DNA from 4 places in the Metapseudomonas furukawaii genome. Region 1 is predicted to be linked to each of the others. Evidence: predicted binding sites of a transcription regulator. Region 1 holds the regulator's gene; each other region holds the start of a gene.

What was found. Region 1 encodes FliA, which starts transcription of late flagellar genes. Its sites were predicted from a motif close to CTAAAGTTTNNNNNNNNNNNGCCGNTAA; they were not measured.
Region 2: the regulator FliA is predicted to act here: its motif matches at 3,006-3,033, upstream of KF707C_RS21445 (methyl-accepting chemotaxis protein).
Region 3: the regulator FliA is predicted to act here: its motif matches at 1,304-1,331, upstream of KF707C_RS06545 (flagellar protein MotY).
Region 4: the regulator FliA is predicted to act here: its motif matches at 3,797-3,824, upstream of KF707C_RS01555 (methyl-accepting chemotaxis protein).

The regions. Positions count from the first base shown of each region.
Region 1 covers NZ_AP014862.1:4,349,293-4,354,514, forward strand. Annotated here, with positions in the region: gene KF707C_RS20100 (chemotaxis protein CheA) at 1-1,688, opposite strand, end outside; gene KF707C_RS20105 (protein phosphatase CheZ) at 1,700-2,488, opposite strand; gene KF707C_RS20110 (chemotaxis response regulator CheY) at 2,508-2,882, opposite strand; gene fliA (RNA polymerase sigma factor FliA) at 2,965-3,711, opposite strand; gene fleN (flagellar synthesis regulator FleN) at 3,708-4,541, opposite strand; gene flhF (flagellar biosynthesis protein FlhF) at 4,611-5,222, opposite strand, start outside.
Region 2 covers NZ_AP014862.1:4,652,819-4,658,040, forward strand. Annotated here, with positions in the region: gene KF707C_RS21430 (monovalent cation:proton antiporter-2 (CPA2) family protein) at 1-161, shown strand, start outside; gene KF707C_RS21435 (putative bifunctional diguanylate cyclase/phosphodiesterase) at 189-1,601, opposite strand; gene KF707C_RS21440 (CAP domain-containing protein) at 1,716-2,570, opposite strand; gene KF707C_RS29490 (PSPA7_2676 family Cys-rich small protein) at 2,809-2,961, shown strand; gene KF707C_RS21445 (methyl-accepting chemotaxis protein) at 3,077-4,231, shown strand; gene KF707C_RS21450 (response regulator) at 4,372-4,737, shown strand; gene KF707C_RS21455 (chemotaxis protein CheA) at 4,759-5,222, shown strand, end outside.
Region 3 covers NZ_AP014862.1:1,395,810-1,401,031, reverse strand. Annotated here, with positions in the region: gene KF707C_RS06550 (argininosuccinate synthase) at 1-164, opposite strand, end outside; gene KF707C_RS06545 (flagellar protein MotY) at 293-1,267, opposite strand; gene pyrC (dihydroorotase) at 1,434-2,480, shown strand; gene rnt (ribonuclease T) at 2,477-3,148, shown strand; gene KF707C_RS06530 (peroxiredoxin) at 3,227-3,829, opposite strand; gene KF707C_RS06525 (bacterioferritin-associated ferredoxin) at 4,112-4,330, shown strand; gene bfr (bacterioferritin) at 4,534-5,004, shown strand; gene grxD (Grx4 family monothiol glutaredoxin) at 5,180-5,222, opposite strand, start outside.
Region 4 covers NZ_AP014862.1:321,966-327,187, forward strand. Annotated here, with positions in the region: gene KF707C_RS01525 (YqgE/AlgH family protein) at 1-4, opposite strand, end outside; gene KF707C_RS01530 (energy transducer TonB) at 102-995, opposite strand; gene gshB (glutathione synthase) at 1,083-2,054, opposite strand; gene pilG (twitching motility response regulator PilG) at 2,321-2,728, shown strand; gene pilH (twitching motility response regulator PilH) at 2,774-3,139, shown strand; gene KF707C_RS01550 (chemotaxis protein CheW) at 3,198-3,734, shown strand; gene KF707C_RS01555 (methyl-accepting chemotaxis protein) at 3,874-5,222, shown strand, end outside.

The DNA of each region.
Region 1 (5,222 bases):
GGGGCGAAGATCAGGTTGTAGCACTCCAGCTCGGTGAGGCGATCCGCGGCGTCCTTGTCCAGCAGGCCCTTCTCCACCGCCTTGGCGCGGAGCACGGCGGCGTCCATGCCCTTGCCGTCGTCGGTGATCATCAGCAGGATGTGGTCGCCCTCCTGCTCGGCGGACAGGACCACCCGACCGGTACGCGGCTTGCCGGCGGCCTCGCGCTCGTCGGGGGACTCGATGCCGTGGTCGACCGCATTGCGCACCAGGTGGACCAGCGGGTCGGCCAGGGCCTCCACCAGGTTCTTGTCCAGGTCGGTCTCCTCGCCCACCAGCTCGAGGTTGATTTCCTTCTTGAGGTTGCGCGCCAGGTCGCGGACCAGGCGCGGGAAGCGGCCGAAGACCTTCTTGATCGGCTGCATCCGGGTCTTCATCACGGCGGTCTGCAGGTCGGCGGTGACCACGTCCAGGTTGGACACGGCCTTGGCCATGGACTCGTCGCCGCTGTTGGCGCCCAGGCGAACCAGGCGGTTACGCACCAGCACCAGCTCGCCCACCATGTTCATGATCTCGTCCAGGCGCGCGGTATCGACACGCACCGTGGTTTCCGCTTCGCTGGCCACGGCCGGACCAGCCGCGCCGTTGCCGGCGGCGGGCGCAGCCGGACGCGCGACCGGTTCGGCCTTCGGAGCCGGCTTGGCAGCGGGTACGGGCGCCGGGCGGCTGGCGGCCGGCACGGGAGTCGGCGCCGCAGTCGCCACGGGGTCCTCGGTGGCGCCGGAGAACTTGCCCTTGCCATGCAACTGGTCCAGCAGGGCCTCGAACTCGTCGTCGGTGATATTGCCACCACCCTCGGCGGCGGCCGGGACCACGGCGGGCGCCTCGGACTTCACCGGGGCGGCGGGCTCAGCAGCACCATTGAACTTGCCCTTGCCATGGAGCTGGTCCAGCAGGGCTTCGAACTCGTCGTCGCTGATGTCGTCGCCAGCGCCGGCGCCAACCGGAATGGCCAAGGCCGGGGCGGACGCGTGGGCGGACACCGCGACCTCGGACTCGACCGCACCGGAGAACTTGCCCTTGCCATGCAGCTGGTCCAGCAGGGACTCGAACTCGTCGTCGCTGATCTCGTCGCTCGCATCCTTCGCCACCGCAGCGGCGATGGCGTCGCTGTCGCCGAGGGCGTCCAGCAACTGCTCGAACTCGCTGTCGGAGATATCCATCGAGGATTCGCCGGACACGACCGCGACCGGTGCCGGAGCCGGCTCCGCGGCCACGACCGCTGCCGGTTCGGCAGCCTGGGGCGCGGGCTCCGCGCCGGCGGGCTCCGCCAGGCGCGACAGCGCCGCCAGCAACTCCGGCGTAGCGGGCGTCGGCTCGCTGCGCTCGCGCACCTCGCTGAACATCTCGTTCACGGTATCCAGGGCTTGCAGCACCACATCCATGAGCTCGGCGTCCACACGGCGTACGCCCTTGCGGAGGATGTCGAAAACGTTCTCGGCGATGTGGCAGCACTCCACCAGGGCGTTGAGCTGGAGGAAGCCAGCGCCGCCCTTGACGGTGTGAAAGCCACGGAAGATCGCATTGAGCAGGTCCATATCGTCCGGGCGGCTTTCCAGCTCGACCAATTGCTCGGACAGTTGCTCCAAAATCTCGCCGGCCTCTACCAGGAAGTCCTGGAGGATTTCTTCATCGGCGTCGAAGCTCATATGAGCGCTCCCTAGAAACCAAGGCTGGATAGCAGATCGTCGACGTCGTCCTGACCGGACACCACGTCTTCCCGTTTATCGGCATTCATCTGCGGACCTTCACCCCTGGAGGTGTCTTTTTGTTTGTCGGCCTCGGCACGCAACGCATTGTGGTCGTGCTCGATACCCACGAAACGGTCCACCTGGCTCGCCATCAGCACCAGCTTGACCAGATTGCTCTCCACCTCGGTGACCAGCTGGGTCACGCGCTTGATCACCTGGCCGGTGAGGTCCTGGTAATCCTGCGCCAGCAGGATGTCGTTGAGCTTGCCGGAGAGTGCGTCGGTATCACGCTGGCTGCGCGCCAGGAACTGGTCGACGCGACGGGCCAGCTCGCGGAATCCGTCCGCGCCGATTTCCCGGCGCATGAAGCGTCCCCACTGCTCGCGCAGCTGCAGGGCTTCGTCGCTGAGTCCGTTGAGCAATGGCGCACTCTCCTCCACCAGGTCCATGGTACGGTTGGCGGCCTTCTCGGTCATGTGCACCACGTAGCCCAGCCGGTCGGTCGCGTCGGCGATCTGCGACACTTCCTGGGCATGGGGCAGGCGCGGGTCGATCTGGAAGTTGACGATGGCGTTATGCAGCTCGCGGGTGAGCTTGCCGACCTCCAGGTACAGGCCGCGATCCCGGACCTGGTTGAGTTCTTGGATAAGTTGCACGGCGTCGGTGAAATTGCCTTTCTCCAGGCTGTCCACCAATTCCCGCGCACGGTCTTTCAGGGTCGACTCGAAGTCTCCCAGCAGGGGTTCTTTCTGGTCCATGGTGCCCTCGCGGCCGGCATCAGCCGTTGACCCGCTCGAAGATCTTCTCGATTTTTTCCTTCAGGACCTGGGCGGTGAAGGGCTTGACCACATAGCCGTTCACGCCGGCCTGGGCCGCTTCGATGATCTGGTCGCGCTTGGCTTCCGCGGTCACCATCAGGACTGGCAGGTGCTTCAGGCGTTCATCCGCCCGCACGGCGCGCAGCAGGTCGATGCCGGTCATGCCGGGCATGTTCCAGTCGGTGACGAGAAAGTCGAAGTTGCCGCTGTGGAGCATCGGCAGCGCCGTGGTGCCGTCGTCCGCTTCGGCGGTATTGGTGAAACCCAAATCGCGCAAGAGGTTCTTGATGATGCGTCTCATCGTCGAGAAATCGTCAACGATGAGGATTTTCATGTTCTTGTCCAAGTCGACCTCCGTACAGTCCTCAAACGCCCCTCTTGCCGGGCGCCGTTCAAATCTGGAAGCGGTGTGCCGTTCAGCGCGCGCGCCACTCGCCGAGACGCGCACGCAGGCGTGCGGCGCACTGGCTGTGCAATTGGCTGACCCGCGACTCGCTGACCCCCAGCACTTCCCCGATTTCCTTCAAATTCAGTTCTTCGTCGTAATACAGCGCCAGCACCAGGCGCTCACGCTCCGGCAGGTTCGCGATGGCATCGGCCAGCGCGGCCTGGAAGCGTTCTTCTTCCAGATCATGGGAGGGTGAGAATTGGGTGAAACCGGCGTCCTCGCGCACGCCGCCATGCTCGCCGTCCTGCAACAGGTCGTCGAAGCTGAACAGGCGGCTGCCCAAGGTGTCGCTCAGGATGCCGTAGTAGTCTTCGAGACTCAATCCAAGTTCGGCAGCAACTTCCTGATCTTTAGCGTCACGCCCCGTTCTCGCCTCGATAACGCGGATCGCGTCACTCACCATACGGGTGTTGCGGTGCACCGAACGCGGTGCCCAGTCGCCCTTGCGGACCTCGTCGAGCATGGCGCCGCGAATGCGGATGCCCGCGTAGGTTTCGAAGCTGGCACCCTTGGTGCCGTCGTATTTCTTGGAGGCTTCGAGCAAGCCGATCATCCCGGACTGCATCAGGTCTTCCACCTGCACGCTGGCCGGCAGGCGCGCGAGCAGGTGATAGGCGATGCGCTTGACCAGGGGGGCGTAGCGCTCGATCAACTGATGTTGCGAATCCCTTGCCTGTGTCTTGCCGTACATACGCAGTCCAGTAGCGGGTGTCATACGGGCGTTTCCGCGGGCGACTGTCTGACCAGACGCTCGACGAAGAACTCCAGGTGGCCTCTCGGATTGGCCGGCAGCGGCCAGCTGTCGACCTTCTGCGCGATGGCCTTGAAGGCCAGCGAGCACTTCGAGCGCGGGAAGGCCTCATAGACCGCGCGCTGCTTCTGTACCGCCTTGCGCACCGACTCGTCGTAGGGGACGGCGCCCACGTACTGCAGGGCGACATCCAGGAAGCGGTCGGTCACCTTGGTCAGCTTGGAGAAGAGGTTGCGCCCTTCCTGGGGGCTGTGGGCCATGTTGGCCAGAACCCGGAAGCGGCTCATGCCGTAATCGCGGTTGAGCAACTTGATAAGCGCGTAGGCGTCGGTGATGGAGGTGGGCTCGTCGCAGACCACCACTATGACTTCCTGCGCCGCGCGGACGAAGCTGACCACCGAGTCGCCAATCCCTGCGGCGGTGTCGATCACCAGCACATCGAGGTTGTCGCTGATATCGCTGAACGCCTGGATCAGGCCGGCGTGCTGCATGGGCGAGAGCTGCACCATGCTCTGGGTGCCGGAAGCGGCCGGGACGATACGGATGCCCCCCGGCCCCTGCAACAGCACGTCGCGCAGGTCGCATTCGCCATTGATCACATCGGCCAGGGTGCGCTTGGCGGTGAGGCCGAGCAGCACGTCGACGTTGGCCAGACCCAGGTCGGCGTCCAGCAACATGACGCGGCGACCGAGATCGGCGAGCGCCAGGGAAAGGTTCACCGACACGTTGGTCTTGCCGACGCCGCCCTTGCCGCCGGTCACCGCGATCACCTGTACGGGATGCATACTACCCATTTGAAATACCTTGCCTTGGGCCACTTGGCTGCCTAGCACCGCCCACTCCAGGGCGGCTCGAAAAATTCGTCAACCGGCGCGACGCGCCGGATTCTGGTAGAGCCCGGCGAACAGGTCGGCCATGGCTTCCTCGCTCGGGTCCTCCGGTGCCTGGAGGCTGACCGCACGGCTCACCAACTGGTGGCTGCGGGGAACCTGCAGATCATCCGGGATTCGCGGCCCGTCGGCCAGATAGGCTACCGGGAGATGCTGGCCGATAGCCAGACCCAATGCCTCACCGAGGCTGGCCGCTTCATCCACCTTGGTGATGACACAACCGGCCAGGCCGCAACGTTTGTAGCTGTGATAGGCCGCCTTGAGCACCTGGCTCTGGCTGGTGGCGGCCATCACCAGGTAATTCTTCGCATTTATCGCCCGGCTCGCCAGTGCCTCCAGCTGCATCGTCAGCGCCGGATCGTTGGTGGGCAGGCCGGCGGTGTCGATCAGTACCACGCGCTTGCGCACCAACGGCGCCAGCGCCTGGGTCAGGGACTGGCCCGGATCCACCAGGGTCACCGGCACGTTGAGAATCCGGCCGAGGGTCTTGATCTGCTCCTGGGCACCGATGCGGAAGCTGTCCATGCTGACCAGGGCGACGCTCTGGGCGCCGTACTTGAGCACATAGCGCGCCGCCAGCTTGGC
Region 2 (5,222 bases), 300 kb from region 1:
CGCGCATTCGCCGCTTCCAGCGCCACGACGAAGAGGTGCTCGCCGCCCAGCACGAGGTCTACGACGACCATGCGGCGGTGATCCAGACCGCCCGCGAGGCCCGCGCCGAGCTGGAAACCCTGTTCGATAGCGACCCGCTCGAGAAAAAAGCCGTCCAGTAGGGCGCCGGGAGACGTTTCCCTCCGCCCTCAGGCCGCGCCGTCCGGTAGCGCCGACTCCGCCGGGATGACCGACGCCTGAGCCCGTCTGCTGCGCCGCACGAAGTCGACGAACGACTCCAGCGGCAGCGGCTGGCTGAACAGGTAGCCCTGGAATTGCGCGCAGCCGCTGTCGGCGAGGAACTGTCGCTGGGCCTCGGTTTCCACCCCCTCGGCGATCACCGTCATGCCCATGCTGCGCCCCAGGGCGATCACGGTGCGCACGATGGTTTCGCTGCTGGCATCGCTCAGCACATCGCAGACGAAGGACCGGTCGATCTTCAGCTTGTCCAGGGGCAGGCGCTTCAGGTGGCTGAGGGAAGAGAACCCGGTGCCGAAGTCATCCAGGGAGAAACGCACCCCCTGCTCCACCAGCGCCGTCATCTTCCGGGTCAGGTCCTCCATGTCCTGGACGATCAGGGTCTCGGTCAGTTCCAGCTCCAGCAGCCGCGCCGGGATGCCGCTTTCGTCGATCAGCGCCAGCACGTCGGGCACGAAACCGGGCTGACGGAACTGGTCCTGGCTGATGTTCACCGCCAGCACCAACCCGCCCAGCACGGGGTCGTCCCTCCAGCGCCGCAACTGGGCGCAGGTCTGGCGCAGCACCCACTCGCCGATGGGCAGCATCAGGCCGGACTTCTCCGCATGGTCGACGAACTCCCCCGGTGGTAACAGGCCGCGCTGAGGATGGAGCCAGCGGATCAGCACCTCCGCCCCGGTCACCCGTCCGGCGCTGTCCAGCTGCGGCTGGTAGTGCAGGACGAACTGCTCCTCGCGAATGGCGATGCGCAGGTCCCGGTCCAGCTCCGAGCGCTCGGCGGCGTCGGTCTGCAGGATGTGCAGCAGGAGGAAAAGCATCGTCATCGCGGCGAAGGACTGCACCCAGGACCCGACCACCCGCACCTCGTCCGGCAAGCCCGGCGCGCTGATCGGGCTCCAGTGGGTCGAAGCGAGGACGGCGAACAGCGACAGGCACACCAGGGCCATGCCGTAACGCAGCCAGAAGGGTTCGTCACGGAAGGTCATCAACGACGCCACCGCCAGCGGCAGGAAGTACAGGTGGGTGGCACGCGGGGCGGCCGCCGAGGGCGGGTCCAGCACGAGCGTCGAATAGAGGATGACGACGATGAGCACGCCGAACAGCAGCCGGTTCGCCTCCCGTGCCCGGCCCTGCAGCGTGAGCAGGAACACGCCCAGGGCGCAGAGGATCATCAGCAGGTCCATGAAGACGACGCTCCAGGTACCCCGGAGCGAGAAGTACAGCCCCCAGAACAGCGCCACCGCCAGCATCACCCCGGAGGCCAGCAGGCGCATGCGCCGCTCCCGCCGTTGCCCCACCAGCGCGAGGTCGTTGGCCTGCCACAACTGTGTGACGCGTTTGAGAAAGGCCGCGATGGAAGTCATGGAAAGTCCCTTTGCCGTTCCCATCATTCTTGAAGCGCCTGGCGCGATTGCAAATCGATGGAAGACAAAAGGGCGACCGGGGTGGGTCGTCGGCTGAACCGCGCGGCGGGTCGCTCAGGGCGCGCCGAACATCAGGGTCCAGTAGATGCCGTTCTCGCTGCGGACTTCCGAGGCGTAGGCCGCGCCCATCTGGGTGAAGCGCGGGTTCATCAGGTTGGCGCAATGGCCGGGGCTGGCCAGCCAGCTGTCCAGCGCGGCGCGCGGCGAGCCCTGCCCGGCGGCGATGTTCTCGCCCACCATGCGCCCCTTGTAGCCCGCCGCCCGGGCGCGGTCGAAGGGCGAATCACCGCCCGGGCCACGGTGGGAAAAATAGTCGCGACGGGCCATGGAGCGGCTGTGCCCCTCGGCGGCCTTGCCCAGGGCACCGTTCCAGGCCAGCGGACGGGCGGCGGCGAAACGCTGGCTTCCACACATCCGGCTCCGTCCCCGGGCCGCATTGACCTGGGCCAGCAGGGCCTGCCCGGCGGCACGCGGGTCCCCCAGGGCGGCGCCGGCCAGGGGACGCGAGAGCACCACCCGCCATTGCTGGCCACTGCGGCTGACGCCGATGTCGGCGAACTGGGCGTCCAGCAGGTCGGCGCAGTAGCCGTCCTGCAGTTGATCGAAGGCCGACGCCACGTCCCGGGCGCGCGACAGACGGATGCTGCGTACCTCGCCGGCCTGGTAGCCGGCCTCGCGCAGGGCCGGTCGCAACGCGCCCGAGTAGCCCACCGGCAGGGCCAGCTTCGCGTTCAGCGCCAACGGCGCCGCCGGCCGGTAAGTGCGCCAGCCGCAACGCTGCGGGTGCTGGCGGTAATCGTTGATGGCCGCCAGGAGCTGGCGTTCGCCCGCGGCCTGGGCCGGGGCGGAAAACAGGGGAACGAGCGCGACGGGAAGCAGGGCCAGCAGGTGACGGGCGATGGGATGCATGGAGTGGCTACGCGAATGGAGGGGAAAAGGACCGGGATATGACCCTGGCGACCGCGTGCTGTTCCCCGCACCCGCGCGCCTGCCGTCCGTCCCGTCGGCAACCGGTTAGGTTGTCCGTTCTAGAGCGGGCGGCGCAGAGTCCACCGCGTCCCATGCCTCCAACAAGAACAAGGCGAGTGCGATTCCAGTCACCACTGCCGGATCGAATCCAGGGGGATGCGTCCCCCGGGGAGGAGCCATGCGTATTCGTTGCTTCGTGCTCGGTTGTCGCTGGACCGAGGGTGTCCGTACCGAGGTGGGTGCCGTGCCCATGATCTGCCAGCGCTGCCTGCGCTGCGGCGCACACCGCTACCTGAGCCTGCCGGAGGAGGAGACGGAGACGGCGGGATAGCCGACAGGCGACGATCACTGGCGATTTGACAGCACCCAGCGGCCCTCTAGTTTTAAGCATCGATGCCGATGGCCCGGTAAGAGCCATCGGTCCCCACCAGGCCAGGGAGTGCACCATGTCGCAGCCGTCGTCCGCCCACCTCGTCCAGGGCCTGGCCCTGCATTCCCTGATCTGGCTGACGGCCGCCGGCCTGCTGGCCCTCGGCCTGCCGCTCTGGGCGGTGCTGGGAGGCGGCTGGCTGGCCAGCCTGTCGCTGGTGGCCCTGCTGCGGCATGACGCCGCCCGGCAGCGTGCGGACACGGCGACGCCAGCGCTCGCCGCGCCCGACTGGCAGGCCGCCCAGGATGCCCTCGACGAGCAGTTGGGCACCCTCCAGGCCCACGCCGGGCAGATCGACGGCTTGCTGCAGGACGCCATCGGCCGGCTGGGCGAGAGCTTCCAGGGCCTGGCGGCGCGCATCGACCAGCAGCGCGCCCATTCCCACAACCTGATCGAGCGCTACGGCGAGCAGCAGGCGGCCGACGACGGCATGAACTTCCAGGAGTTCATCGCCACCACCCGCAGTACCCTGGGCCTGTTCGTCGAGGCGGCCCTGGAAACCAGCCGCACCTCCCAGGACCTGGTGCAGCGCATGGACCGGGTCACGCAGAAGATCGCCGATATCCTGAAATCCACCCACGACATGGACGCCATCGCCAAGCAGACCAACCTGCTGGCCCTGAACGCCGCCATCGAGGCCGCGCGGGCCGGCGAGAGCGGCCGGGGCTTCGCCGTGGTGGCCGACGAGGTGCGCGCCCTCTCCACCCGCTCCACCGGTTTCTCGGAGCAGATCCGCGAACATGTGGACGTGGTCTACCGGGAGATCCGCGACGCCGAGAAGGCCATCGCCCAGTTGGCGGACAAGGACATGGGGTTCGCCATGGAGTCGCGGCAGCAACTGCATCACATGCTGGAGGACCTGGACGGCATGAACCGCCACACCCTGAAGGTGGTGCAGGAGATGGACCGCCTGTCGCTGGAAGTGGCTGACGGCGTCGACCAGGCGATCACCGCCCTGCAGTTCCAGGACATGAGCAGCCAGTTGCTGGGACAGATGCGCAAGCATTTCGCCAGGCTCGGCGGCTTCGCGGCGGGGCTGGGTGGCCTGCGGGCGCAGGCGCCGGAGGACTGGGCGCGACGGGTGGAGGACGAGACCCGCGAGCTGCGCAAGCCGGTCTCCAACCCGGTGAGCCAGAGCAGCGTCAGCGCCGGCGAGGTGGAACTGTTCTGAGGACGCCCCTTGGTCGCCGTTCATCCGCTCGACGAATGGCGAACGCCAAGGGCTGGACGTCAAAAAACCACGCTTCTACACCTAAGCATGGCCACAGGCCAGCAGGACAACCCGACCCAGCGGCAAGGAGAGCGGCACCGATGAGCAAGCAGATCCTGATCGTCGACGACTCGGCCTCCATACGGCAGATGCTGAGCTTCACCCTGAAAGCCGCCGGTTATCTCGTGGACGAGGCGGCAGATGGACGCGAAGGGCTCGGCAAGGCCCAGAGCAAGGCCTACCACCTGGTGTTCACCGACCAGAACATGCCCAACATGGACGGGCTGAGCCTGATCCGCAGCCTGCGCGGGCTGCCCAGCTACCGCGCCACGCCCATCCTGATGCTCACCACCGAGTCCAGCGACGCCATGAAGCAGCAAGGCAAGTCCGCTGGCGCCACCGGCTGGCTGGTCAAGCCCTTCGATCCGCCCAAACTGCTGGAAGTCACCCGCAAGGTCCTCCCCTGATCCCGGCACAAGGCGCCTCCCATGAATGACGGGATGAACCAGTTCCTCCAGGTGTTCTTCGAGGAAACCGAGGAACACCTGGCCAGCCTCGAACTGCTGCTGCTCGGCCTCGACCTGCAGCAGCCGGAGGCGGAAGAGCTCAACGGCATCTTCCGCGCCGCCCACTCCATCAAGGGCTCGGCCGGCATGTTCGGCTTCGACGACCTCACCGCCGTGACCCACGAGCTGGAAACCCTGCTGGACCGCATCCGCAGCGGCCGGATGCCGCTCAACGCGGAGCGGGTGGACCTGTTTCTCCAGGCCCGCGACGTGCTGATGCGCCTGCTGGACGCCCATCGCCAGCAGCGCCCCGACCCGGGCGTGCCGGTGGCCGAGACCCTGGCCCGCCTGCGCGCGCTGCTGGACGAGGCCCCCGCGCCAGCCGAGGACGAAGGCTTCGGCCTGTTCGATGAGGCGCCCGGCCTGCCCGGGGCCACGACCGACGA
Region 3 (5,222 bases), 3.0 Mb from region 1:
AGGGCCTGGGCCTTGGCGCGGGCCGGCTCGACCTCCTCGCCCTGGCCGAGGTCGGCGGTGAAGGTCACCACTTCGCAGTTATAGGTATCTTGCAGCCACTTGAGGATCACCGAGGTGTCCAGGCCACCGGAATAAGCCAGGACAACCTTCTTCACGTCCGCCATGCCATCAACTCCACGGGGGTTGTACGAAAAACCCGTGATTCTACTGACCCTGGCGGCCAAATTACAGGGGCGCGACAGCTTGTGACGACGAGGCGACGGATTCTGTCGGCGACGCGACGAACGGCCTGTCAGGAACCGGTGGGGGCAGGCGCCTTCGCCGGCGGTGCTGGTGGGACGGCCGGGGCCTCGGACGCCGGCGCGGCGGGGGTCGCCGGGGCGTCGGCGGGCGTCGAGGGTGACGACTGGGGCAGGTCGACCCGGGAAAGCTGGACGGTGACGCGGCGGTTCTTCGCCCGGTTCGCCGAGCTGTTGTTGGGCACCAGCGGGTAGCGTTCGCCGTGGAAGCGCATGACCATCTGCGCCTCGGGGAAGCCGTTGGCCTTGAGGTACTCGAACACCGCCAGGGCGCGGCGACGCGACAGGTCGCGGTTGGTCAGGCGGTTGCCGCTGTTGTCGGAGTGGCCGTCGATCTCGATGTGATTGACGCTGGGATCGGCCTTGATGAAGTCGAGCATGATTTCCAGCCTGGCCCGGGCCATGTCGTCCAGTTCCATGCCGCCGCCGGGAAAGCCCAGTTGCATGCGCTTGACCTGGTCGAAGTTCACCGGCAGCAACTTCGCGGTGCAGTCCAGGTAGGCCTGGTAAGCCTGCTCGAACCGGGCCGGCAGCAGCCGCACCTCGAGCGCGTCGCCGCCCTGCAGGGTGCGATGGCGGATCACCGGGCTGCGCCCCTCCAGCAGGCCGGTGAGCAGGCGTCCGGCCTGCTGCTGGGAACTGTTGAAGGGCACCTCGCCCCCCTCCACGCTGACGACGCCGAGGTTGATGTCACCCCGTCCCGGCTGCCAGGGTGCGGCGGCGGCCAGCAGCGTGGCGGAGCCCGCACCCATCCAGCGTTCGCGGGCTTTCAGGCGGAAGGTGGCCTGCTCGCCTGCTCGACGGACGAATTCACCCGCACCGAAGTCGGTGATGGGCTGCGACAGACGGCACTCGAACTTGTCGCCTTCCACCTTCCACTCCACCTTTTCCAGACGCGTCTGGAAGGTGATGGCCATGGCCGGCAGGCTGGCGAACAAGCTCAGGAAGACGAGGTAGCGCTGGCGCACGGCGGGCTCCACGGGGAATTGCGGCGTTCCTGCTGGATATCGGTGTGACGTGAGAAAACTTGAGGGTGGATTCGTCGACAACCTGTGAACGGCGCGCGGCCGGCGTGCCCAGCGGGGCCTTTTCCGGTAGCATGTCCGCCCAGTTCTGCCCGCCTGGAAGCCCCCCATGTCCGACCGTTTGACCCTCCTGCGTCCCGACGACTGGCACATCCATCTGCGCGATGGTGCCGTTCTGGCCCATACCGTCGCCGATGCCGCCCGTACCTTCGGCCGCGCCATCATCATGCCCAACCTGGTGCCGCCGGTGCGCAATGCCGAGGAAGCCGACGCCTATCGCCAGCGCATCCTCGCTGCACGGCCGGCCGGCAGCCGCTTCGAGCCGCTGATGGTGCTCTATCTCACCGACCGCACCAGCCCTGAGGACATCCGCGCCGCCAAGGCTTCCGGTTTCGTCCACGCCGCCAAGCTCTACCCGGCCGGTGCCACCACCAACTCGGACTCCGGCGTCACCAGCATCGACAAGATTTTCCCGGCCCTGGAAGCCATGGCGGAAGTGGGCATGCTGCTGCTGGTGCACGGTGAAGTGACCCGTGGCGAAATCGATGTGTTCGACCGCGAGAAGGTCTTCATCGACGAGCACCTGTCCCGCGTGGTGCAACGCTTCCCCACCCTGAAGGTGGTGTTCGAGCACATCACCACCAGCGACGCGGTGCAGTTCGTCCAGTCGGCTCCAGCCAACGTGGGCGCCACCATCACCGCCCACCACCTGCTGTACAACCGCAACCATATGCTGGTGGGCGGCATTCGCCCGCACTTCTATTGCCTGCCGATCCTCAAGCGCAACGTTCACCAGGAAGCCCTGCTGGACGCGGCCGTGAGCGGCAGCCCGAAATTCTTCCTCGGCACCGATTCGGCCCCCCACGCCAAGCACGCCAAGGAAGCCGCCTGCGGCTGCGCCGGCTGCTACACCGCCTATGCGGCGATCGAGCTGTATGCGGAAGCCTTCGAGCAGCGCAACGCCCTGGACAAGCTGGAAGCCTTCGCCAGTTGCAACGGTCCGGACTTCTACGGTCTGCCGCGCAACAGCGACCGGATCACCCTGGTGCGCGAGGAATGGACCGCTCCCGCCACCCTGCCCCTGGGCGAACAGGTGGTGGTGCCGTTGCGTGCCGGCGAGAAGCTGCGCTGGCGCCTGCTGGAGGACCGCGCGTGAGCGAAGACCTCTACGACGACGAACTGGACGTCAGCCTGCCCTCAGGGCCGCGCCATCCAATGGCCGCCCGCTTCCGCGGCTACCTGCCGGTGGTGGTGGATGTGGAAACCGGCGGCTTCAACGCCGCTACCGACGCGCTACTGGAAATCGCCGCTACCACCGTCACGATGGATGAACAGGGCTTCCTCTATCCGGACCACACGCACTTCTTCCGTGTGGAGCCTTTCGCGGGCGCCAATATAGAGGCGGCAGCCCTGGAGTTCACCGGCATCAAGCTGGATCACCCGCTGCGGATGGCCGTGACCGAAGAGCATGCGCTGACGGAAATTTTCCGGGGCCTGCGCAAGTCGATCAAAGCCAATGGTTGCAAGCGCGCCATCCTGGTGGGCCACAACTCCAGCTTCGACCTGGGTTTCCTGAATGCCGCGGTCAACCGCACCGGCATCAAGCGCAACCCGTTCCACCCCTTCTCCAGCTTCGACACCGCCACCCTGGCGGGATTGGCCTACGGCCAGACCGTGCTGGCGAAGGCCTGCCAGGCTGCCGGCATCGATTTCGACGGACGCGAGGCGCACTCGGCACGCTACGACACCGAGAAGACCGCCGAGCTGTTCTGCGGCATCGTCAACCGCTGGAAGGAAATGGGCGGCTGGATGGACGACGACTGACCCATCCGCTTTCCAGAGCCCGAAAAAAAAGAAGCCCGGCAATGCCGGGCTTCTTCTTGCTGGCCGGAAAAACGCTTCTTACAGAGCGGAAGCGTTTTCGGACAGGTACTGGGCTACGCCTTCCGGAGAAGCGGTCATGCCCTTGTCGCCTTTCTTCCAGTTGGCCGGGCAGACTTCGCCATGCTCTTCGGTGAACTGCAGGGCATCTACCAGACGCAGCAGCTCGTCCATGTTGCGGCCCAGCGGCAGGTCGTTGACGATCTGGGAACGCACGACGCCGTTCTTGTCGATCAGGAAGGCGCCACGGTAGGCCACGCCACCCTCGGACTCGACGTCATAGGCCTGGGCGATTTCGTGCTTCATGTCGGCAGCCAGGGTGTACTTGACCGGGCCGATGCCGCCCTTGTCCACCGGGGTGTTGCGCCAGGCGTTGTGGGTGAAGTGGGAGTCGATGGACACGCCGATCACTTCCACGCCACGGGCCTGGAACTCGGGGATGCGGTGGTCCAGGGCGATCAGCTCGGACGGGCACACGAAGGTGAAGTCCAGCGGGTAGAAGAACACCAGGCCGTACTTGCCCTTGATGGCTTCGGACAGGGTGAAGTTGTCGACGATTTCGCCGTTGCCCAGCACTGCCGGTACGCTGAAGTCCGGAGCCTGCTTGCCTACGAGTACACTCATTCCATGTCTCCTGTTACATGAGTAGTCGGTGGGGAGGGTCCCGCAGCTTCGCCGGATACTGTGGCGGAGCCGTGACACCCGCTGCCAAAAGGACTGGCAATGATACACATGGCCGCCCTCTCCGCCCACCGCAATCGACTGGCGGACCAGGACTCGCCGCGACACCGGAAACACCCCACGAACCCGTCTAATTCGGGCCCTGCAAAGGCATCTTTGACAATCATTCTCATTACTATTAGTATCGCTGCTATCCGATCATCCTCTCTCGAGTCCCGAATCGCCATGTACGTCTGTCTCTGCCTGGGTGTCACTGACGGTCAAATTCGCGAAGCCATCTACGAAGGTTGCTGCAGCTACCGGGAAGTGCGTAATGCGCTCGAAGTAGGGACTCAATGCGGCAAGTGCGCTTGCGTCGCCAAGCAGGTGGTCAAGGAAACCCTCGCCGAAGTGCAGAGCAGCCAGGCCGCCCTCGCCTACCCCGCCACGTACGCCGTAGCCTGACCGTTCAGCGGATCGAAAAAAGCCGGACCTTGGAGTCCGGCTTTTTTGTGCTCGCTTTTCAAACATTTAGCATTCAAATGTAGAAGTTAAACATTCTTATTCATATTCGAATTCATTTGACTTTCAATAGCTTAGATTTGACACAACTAAACATGGAGATCAGAATTCCTCGATCATCCACTAATTCAACGGCAGGATTCCACATGAAAGGCGACAAGAAAGTCATACAGCATCTCAACAAGATTCTCGGCAACGAACTTGTTGCGATCAACCAATACTTCCTGCACGCCCGTATGTACGAAGACTGGGGTCTGAAGAAGCTGGGCGACCACGAGTACCACGAGTCCATCGACGAGATGAAGCATGCGGACAAGCTGATCAAGCGCATCCTCTTCCTCGAAGGCCTCCCCAACCTGCAGGACCTTGGCAAGCTGATGATCGGCGAGAACACCAAGGAAATGCTCGCCAGCGACCTCAAGCTCGAACTTCAGGCTGTACCGGACCTCAAGGCAGCCATTGCCTACTGCGAAAGTGTCGGTGACTACGGTAGCCGCGAGTTGCTGGAAGAGATCCTCGAATCCGAAGAGGAACACATCGACTGGCTGGAAACCCAACTGGGCCTGATCGAGAAAGTTGGTCTGGAAAACTACCTTCAATCGCAGATGGACGAATAATCCGTCAGCAACTTGTAAAGCCCTGCCTCGGCAGGGCTTTTTATTTATACGGAGTTTTCTGAAGAACAACCAAACGAGAGCGATTTCGAACCGCAAATAATACTTGAAGAGCTGAGTAAAACTTTCTGCAATAAAAAACCCCGCACTTGGCGGGGTTCTTCATCGAGCGTCCGGATCAGGCGCCGGCCTTGCTCACAGCTTCTTTGATAAGGGTCTGC
Region 4 (5,222 bases), 2.2 Mb from region 1:
TCATGTCGGCTAGTTTCAGGCTTAAGTCGGCAGGCTTCAAGCGGCAGGGCGCCGGCTTCCGCTCCTGCCTGAAGCCTAGGGCATGGACCGCACCCTCGCCCTCAGTTGCTCGACAGGCGGTCGCCCCGCTCGAAGCGCCAGGTGCGGATGATTTCCAGGCGGTCGATGTCCGCGAGGTCCCCGGTGAAGGGGGCGAAGGGCGCGGCGAGGCGGACGATGCGCATGGCGCCCTGGTCCAGCACCGACTGGCCGGAGGACTCCAGCACCTGCACCTCGTAGAGGGTGCCGTCGCGGTTGATCGAGACCAGCAGCCGCAGGTTGCCGTAGATCCGCTGGCGACGGGCCTCGTCCGGGTAATTCAGGTTGCCGATGCGCTCGATCTTCTTGCGCCACTCTTCCTTGTACCAGGCGCCCTTGTCGCGCATGGTCGAGGCCGCGCTGAGGCGGTGGATGCGCGGGCGCTTGGCATAGAGCTGGCGCTCCTTGTCCAGTTCCGCCTCGAGGCTGGCGATCTCGGCGGAGAGCTGCGAGCTGTCGAAAGTGGGGGCTGGCCTGGCCTCGGGTTGGGGGCGGGTCTGCTCGCGCTTGACCGTGGTCTTCTGCGGTTGCGGCTTGGTGGTGGCGACGGCGGCCTTGGGGGCTTCCTTCCTGGGCGCCTGGGTTGGCGCGGTCGGCGGCGTGGCCTTGCGGATCTCCTTGTCCTGGAAGGGCGCGACCTCGGTGGTCTTGGGGGTGGCCTTGTGTTCCAGGGTGCCGCTGCCCTGCTGGTTGGCCTGGGCGAGGAAGTCGGCCTCCTTGGGCTTTTCCTCGCTCTTGAAGGTGGCCAGGGTGATTTCCAGGGACTTGCTGATCTGCTGCGGGTCGCCGAGGGTGAAGCCGACCCCGAGTATCACCGCGACGTGCAGCACGGCGGCGAGGAACAGGGTAAAGCCCAGCCGGTCCGCCGGGCGGACGCCGGCGGTCGGATGGGCGGAGGAGGTCATGGCTGCGTTCATCGCCAGTCAGCTTGCTGCGGATAGCGGCGCAGTCTGCCCAAGTGGGACTGTGGGCTGCAAGCGACACGCCTCAAGCTGTTACCTGCTTCAAGCTTGTGGCGTTCGGCCTGCCGCTTTCAGCTTCTGCTCGATGGCCTCCATCAGGCGTGCACCGATGCGGGTGTCGTAGGCCTTGTCGATCTCGCGGATGCAGGTGGGACTGGTCACGTTGATCTCGGTGAGGTGATCGCCGATCACATCCAGGCCGACGAACAGCAGGCCCTTCTCCCGCAGGGTCGGGCCCACGGTGGCGGCGATCTCCCGGTCGCGCTCGGTCAGCGGACGCGCCTCGCCACGGCCACCGGCGGCCAGGTTGCCACGGGTCTCGCCGGCCGCGGGGATGCGTGCCAGGCAGTAGGGCACCGGCTCGCCGTCGATCATCAGGATGCGCTTGTCGCCGTCGACGATGGCCGGCAGGTAGCGCTGGGCCATGATCTGCTGGCTGCCGTGGGCGGTCAGGGTCTCGAGGATCACCGAGAGGTTGGGGTCGCCGGCGCGGTGGCGAAAGATCGAGGAACCGCCCATGCCATCAAGGGGTTTGAGAATGATGTCACGCTGTTCTTCGGCAAACTCGCGCAGAATGTCCGCTCGTCGGCTGACCAGGGTCGGCGGTGTGAGCTGGGGGAACAGGGTGGCGAAGAACTTCTCGTTGCAGTCGCGCAGGCTCTGCGGGCGGTTCACCACCAGGACGCCGGCCCGTTCGGCCTGTTCCAGCAGGTAGGTGGAGTAGACGAACTCGTTGTCGAAGGGCGGATCCTTGCGCATCAGGATCACGTCCAGGTCGGCCAGCGGGATGTCGTCCTCGGCCTCCAGCTCGAACCAGCGCTCCGGGTCGAGGAAGACCTTCAAGGGACGCATGCGCGTGCGAGCTTCACCGTTTTTCTGGTAAAGGTCCTGCTGCTCCATGTAGAACAGCGACCAGCCGCGCTCCTGGGCCGCCAGCAGCATGGCCAGGGAGCTGTCCTTCTTGAAGGAGATTTTCGCAATGGGGTCCATGACGATCCCGAGGCGAACGCTCATGGGGGTTCTCCGCAACAGGTTTCAAGGGGCTCGCCAGGACGGCGGGCCGGTTGGATGAGGCGCTCAGGGTGGCGCCGCCATTGATCGCGGTCAAGGAAAAAACCTCCCGTAAAAGGGGAGGAATCGCAGATGCGGATGGCGTGTAGCCGACGTCTGGAGACTGTGCTAAAAAGGCCCGACGATTGGGCCGGAGCCCGTCGTTTTCAGGGCCTCAGGCACACATATAAAGCAGAAGAACGACTCACCGAGGCGATGGTAGGGCGAACATGGAACAGCATTCCGAGGGTTTGAAGGTCATGGTGATCGACGATTCGAAAACGATTCGTCGCACCGCCGAGACTCTGCTGAAAAAGGTGGGTTGCGAAGTCATCACCGCGGTGGATGGTTTCGATGCCCTGGCCAAGATCGCCGACTCCCACCCGAACATCATCTTCGTCGACATCATGATGCCCCGCCTGGACGGCTACCAGACCTGTGCCCTGATCAAGAACAACAGCGCTTTCAAGTCCACCCCGGTGATCATGCTGTCCTCCAAGGACGGCCTGTTCGACAAGGCCAAGGGTCGCATCGTCGGTTCCGACCAGTACCTCACCAAGCCATTCAGCAAGGAAGAGCTGCTCGGCGCGATCAAGACTCACGTCCCCGATTTCACCCCGGTGGAGCAAGCCTCCTGAAGTCCGGCCTGATGGCCGGTGAAGCCTTTCCGAATGGGGAACCCAATGGCTCGTATTCTGATTGTTGATGACTCGCCGACCGAAATGTACAAACTGACCGCCATGCTGGAGAAGCACGGTCATCAGGTACTCAAGGCCGAGAACGGCGCCGACGGCGTGGCCCTGGCCCGCCAGGAGAAGCCCGACGCCGTCCTCATGGACATCGTCATGCCCGGCCTCAACGGTTTCCAGGCGACCCGTCAACTGACCAAGGACGCCGAGACCAGCCATATTCCGGTGATCATCGTCACCACCAAGGATCAGGAAACCGACAAGGTCTGGGGCAAGCGCCAGGGCGCCAAGGACTACCTGACCAAGCCCATCGACGAAGACACCCTGATCAAGACCCTGAACACGGTACTGGCCGGCTGACACCTGCGCCGGTCCCCCGAAGCATAACGATTAGAAACAGGCCAAGGCCGGTCACCCAATGTCGGAATCCCGGACACCCTTCCAGCTCCTCCTCGAGATCGACCAGCGCTGCCGTGCGCTGGCCGCGGGCCTGCCCGCGCAGCAGCAGGTGGTGCGCAGCTGGAGCGGCATTGGTTTCCGCATGGGCGAGCGACACTTCGTGGCGCCCATGGGCGAGGTCAGCGAGGTGCTCCACGAGCCCCGCTACACCTCGCTGCCTGGCGTGAAGAGCTGGGTCCGGGGCGTGGCCAACGTGCGTGGCCGCCTGCTGCCGATCATGGACCTGTGCGGTTTCTTCGGCGGCGAGCTGTCGCCCCTGCGCAAGCAGCGCCGGGTGCTGGTGGTGGACCACCAGGAGATCTTCGCCGGCCTGATCGTCGACGAGGTCTTCGGCATGCAGCATTTCCTGGTGGATGCCTTCAGCGAGGAGCGACCTCTCCTGGAGGCCAGCATCCAGCCCTTCATCCACGGTGTGTTCCATCGCGAGCGGCCCTGGCTGGTGTTCAGCCCTCACGTGCTGGCCCGGCACCAGGCCTTCCTCGAGGTAGCGGTCTAGTTCCACGCGCGGCGCATGGCGCCTCGCGCGGCCCACGGGACGGAGTGCCCGGGGGCCCAGGCTTCAAGGTTGGGCCGGCGCTGCCGGCCCTTTGGCGTTACATGGGAAACCAGTGGTTGGTCCAGGCGGGGGCCCGATAATGAAAAGACTCAACGCAGGCAATCTTCTTTCCGGGGTGCGCAGCACGTCGCTGATCGCGGGACTCTTCGTGGTCCTGATCATCGCCATCGTGCTGCTGTTCGCGAACTTCGCGTACCTCAACACCCAGGCGAACTACGACAAGGAATACATCAGCCACGCCGGCGAGCTGCGCGTCCTGTCCCAGCGTATCGCGAAGAACTCCAGCGAGGCCGCCGCGGGCAAGGCCGAAGCCTTCGCCCAGCTCAAGGACGCGCGCAACGACTTCGACAAGCGCTGGAACATCCTCACCAAGGGGGATGCGTCCGCCGGCCTGCCCGCCGCACCCGCCGCCGTGGAAGACGAGATGGGCGCGGTGCAGAAGGACTGGGACAACCTGCGCAAGAACGCCGACGCCATCCTGGCCAGTGAACAGACCGTACTGTCCCTGCACCAGGTGGCCGCCACCCTGGCCGAAACCATCCCGCAGCTGCAGGTGGAGTACGAGGAAGTCGTCGACATCCTGCTGGAAAGCGGCGCCCCCGCCAGCCAGGTCTCCGTGGCCCAGCGCCAGTCGTTGCTGGCCGAGCGAATCCTCGGCTCGGTGAACAAGGTGCTGGCCGGTGACGAGGACTCCGTGCAGGCCGCCGACATGTTCGGCCGCGACGCCAGCCTCTTCGGCCGCGTGCTCAGCGCCATGCTGGAAGGCAACGCCGCCATGGACATCTCCAAGGTGACCAACACCGAGGCGCTGGAGCGCCTGCAGGAGATTTCCGAGCTGTTCGAATTCGTCTCCGGCTCCGTGGACGAGATCCTCGAGACCTCTCCGGAGCTGTTCCAGGTCCGGGAGTCCGCCAACACCATCTTCTCCGGCTCCCAGATCCTGCTGGACAAGGCCTCCGGCCTGACCACCGGCTTCGAGAACCTGGCCGCCGGCCGTGGCCTCAACACCCTCGCGGGTTACATCCTCGGCGCCCTCGCCCTGGGCGCGATCATCCTCATCGGCCTGGTGATGGTGCAGAGCACCCGCAGCCGACTGGCCGAAACCGCCGCCAAGAACGAACGCAACCAGGCCGCGATCCTGCGCCTGCTGGACGAGATCGCCGACCTCGCCGACGGTGACCTGACCGTGGCCGCGACCGTGACCGAAGACTTCACCGGTGCGATCGCCGACTCCATCAACTACTCCATCGACCAGCTCCGCGAACTGGTGGAAACCATCAACCTGACCGCCGTGCAGGTGGCCGCCGCCGCGCAGGAAACCCAGGCCACCGCCATGCACCTGGCCGAGGCGTCCGAGCACCAGGCCCAGGAAATCGCCGGTGCCTCCGCCGCGATCAACGAAATGGCCGTGTCCATTGACCAGGTATC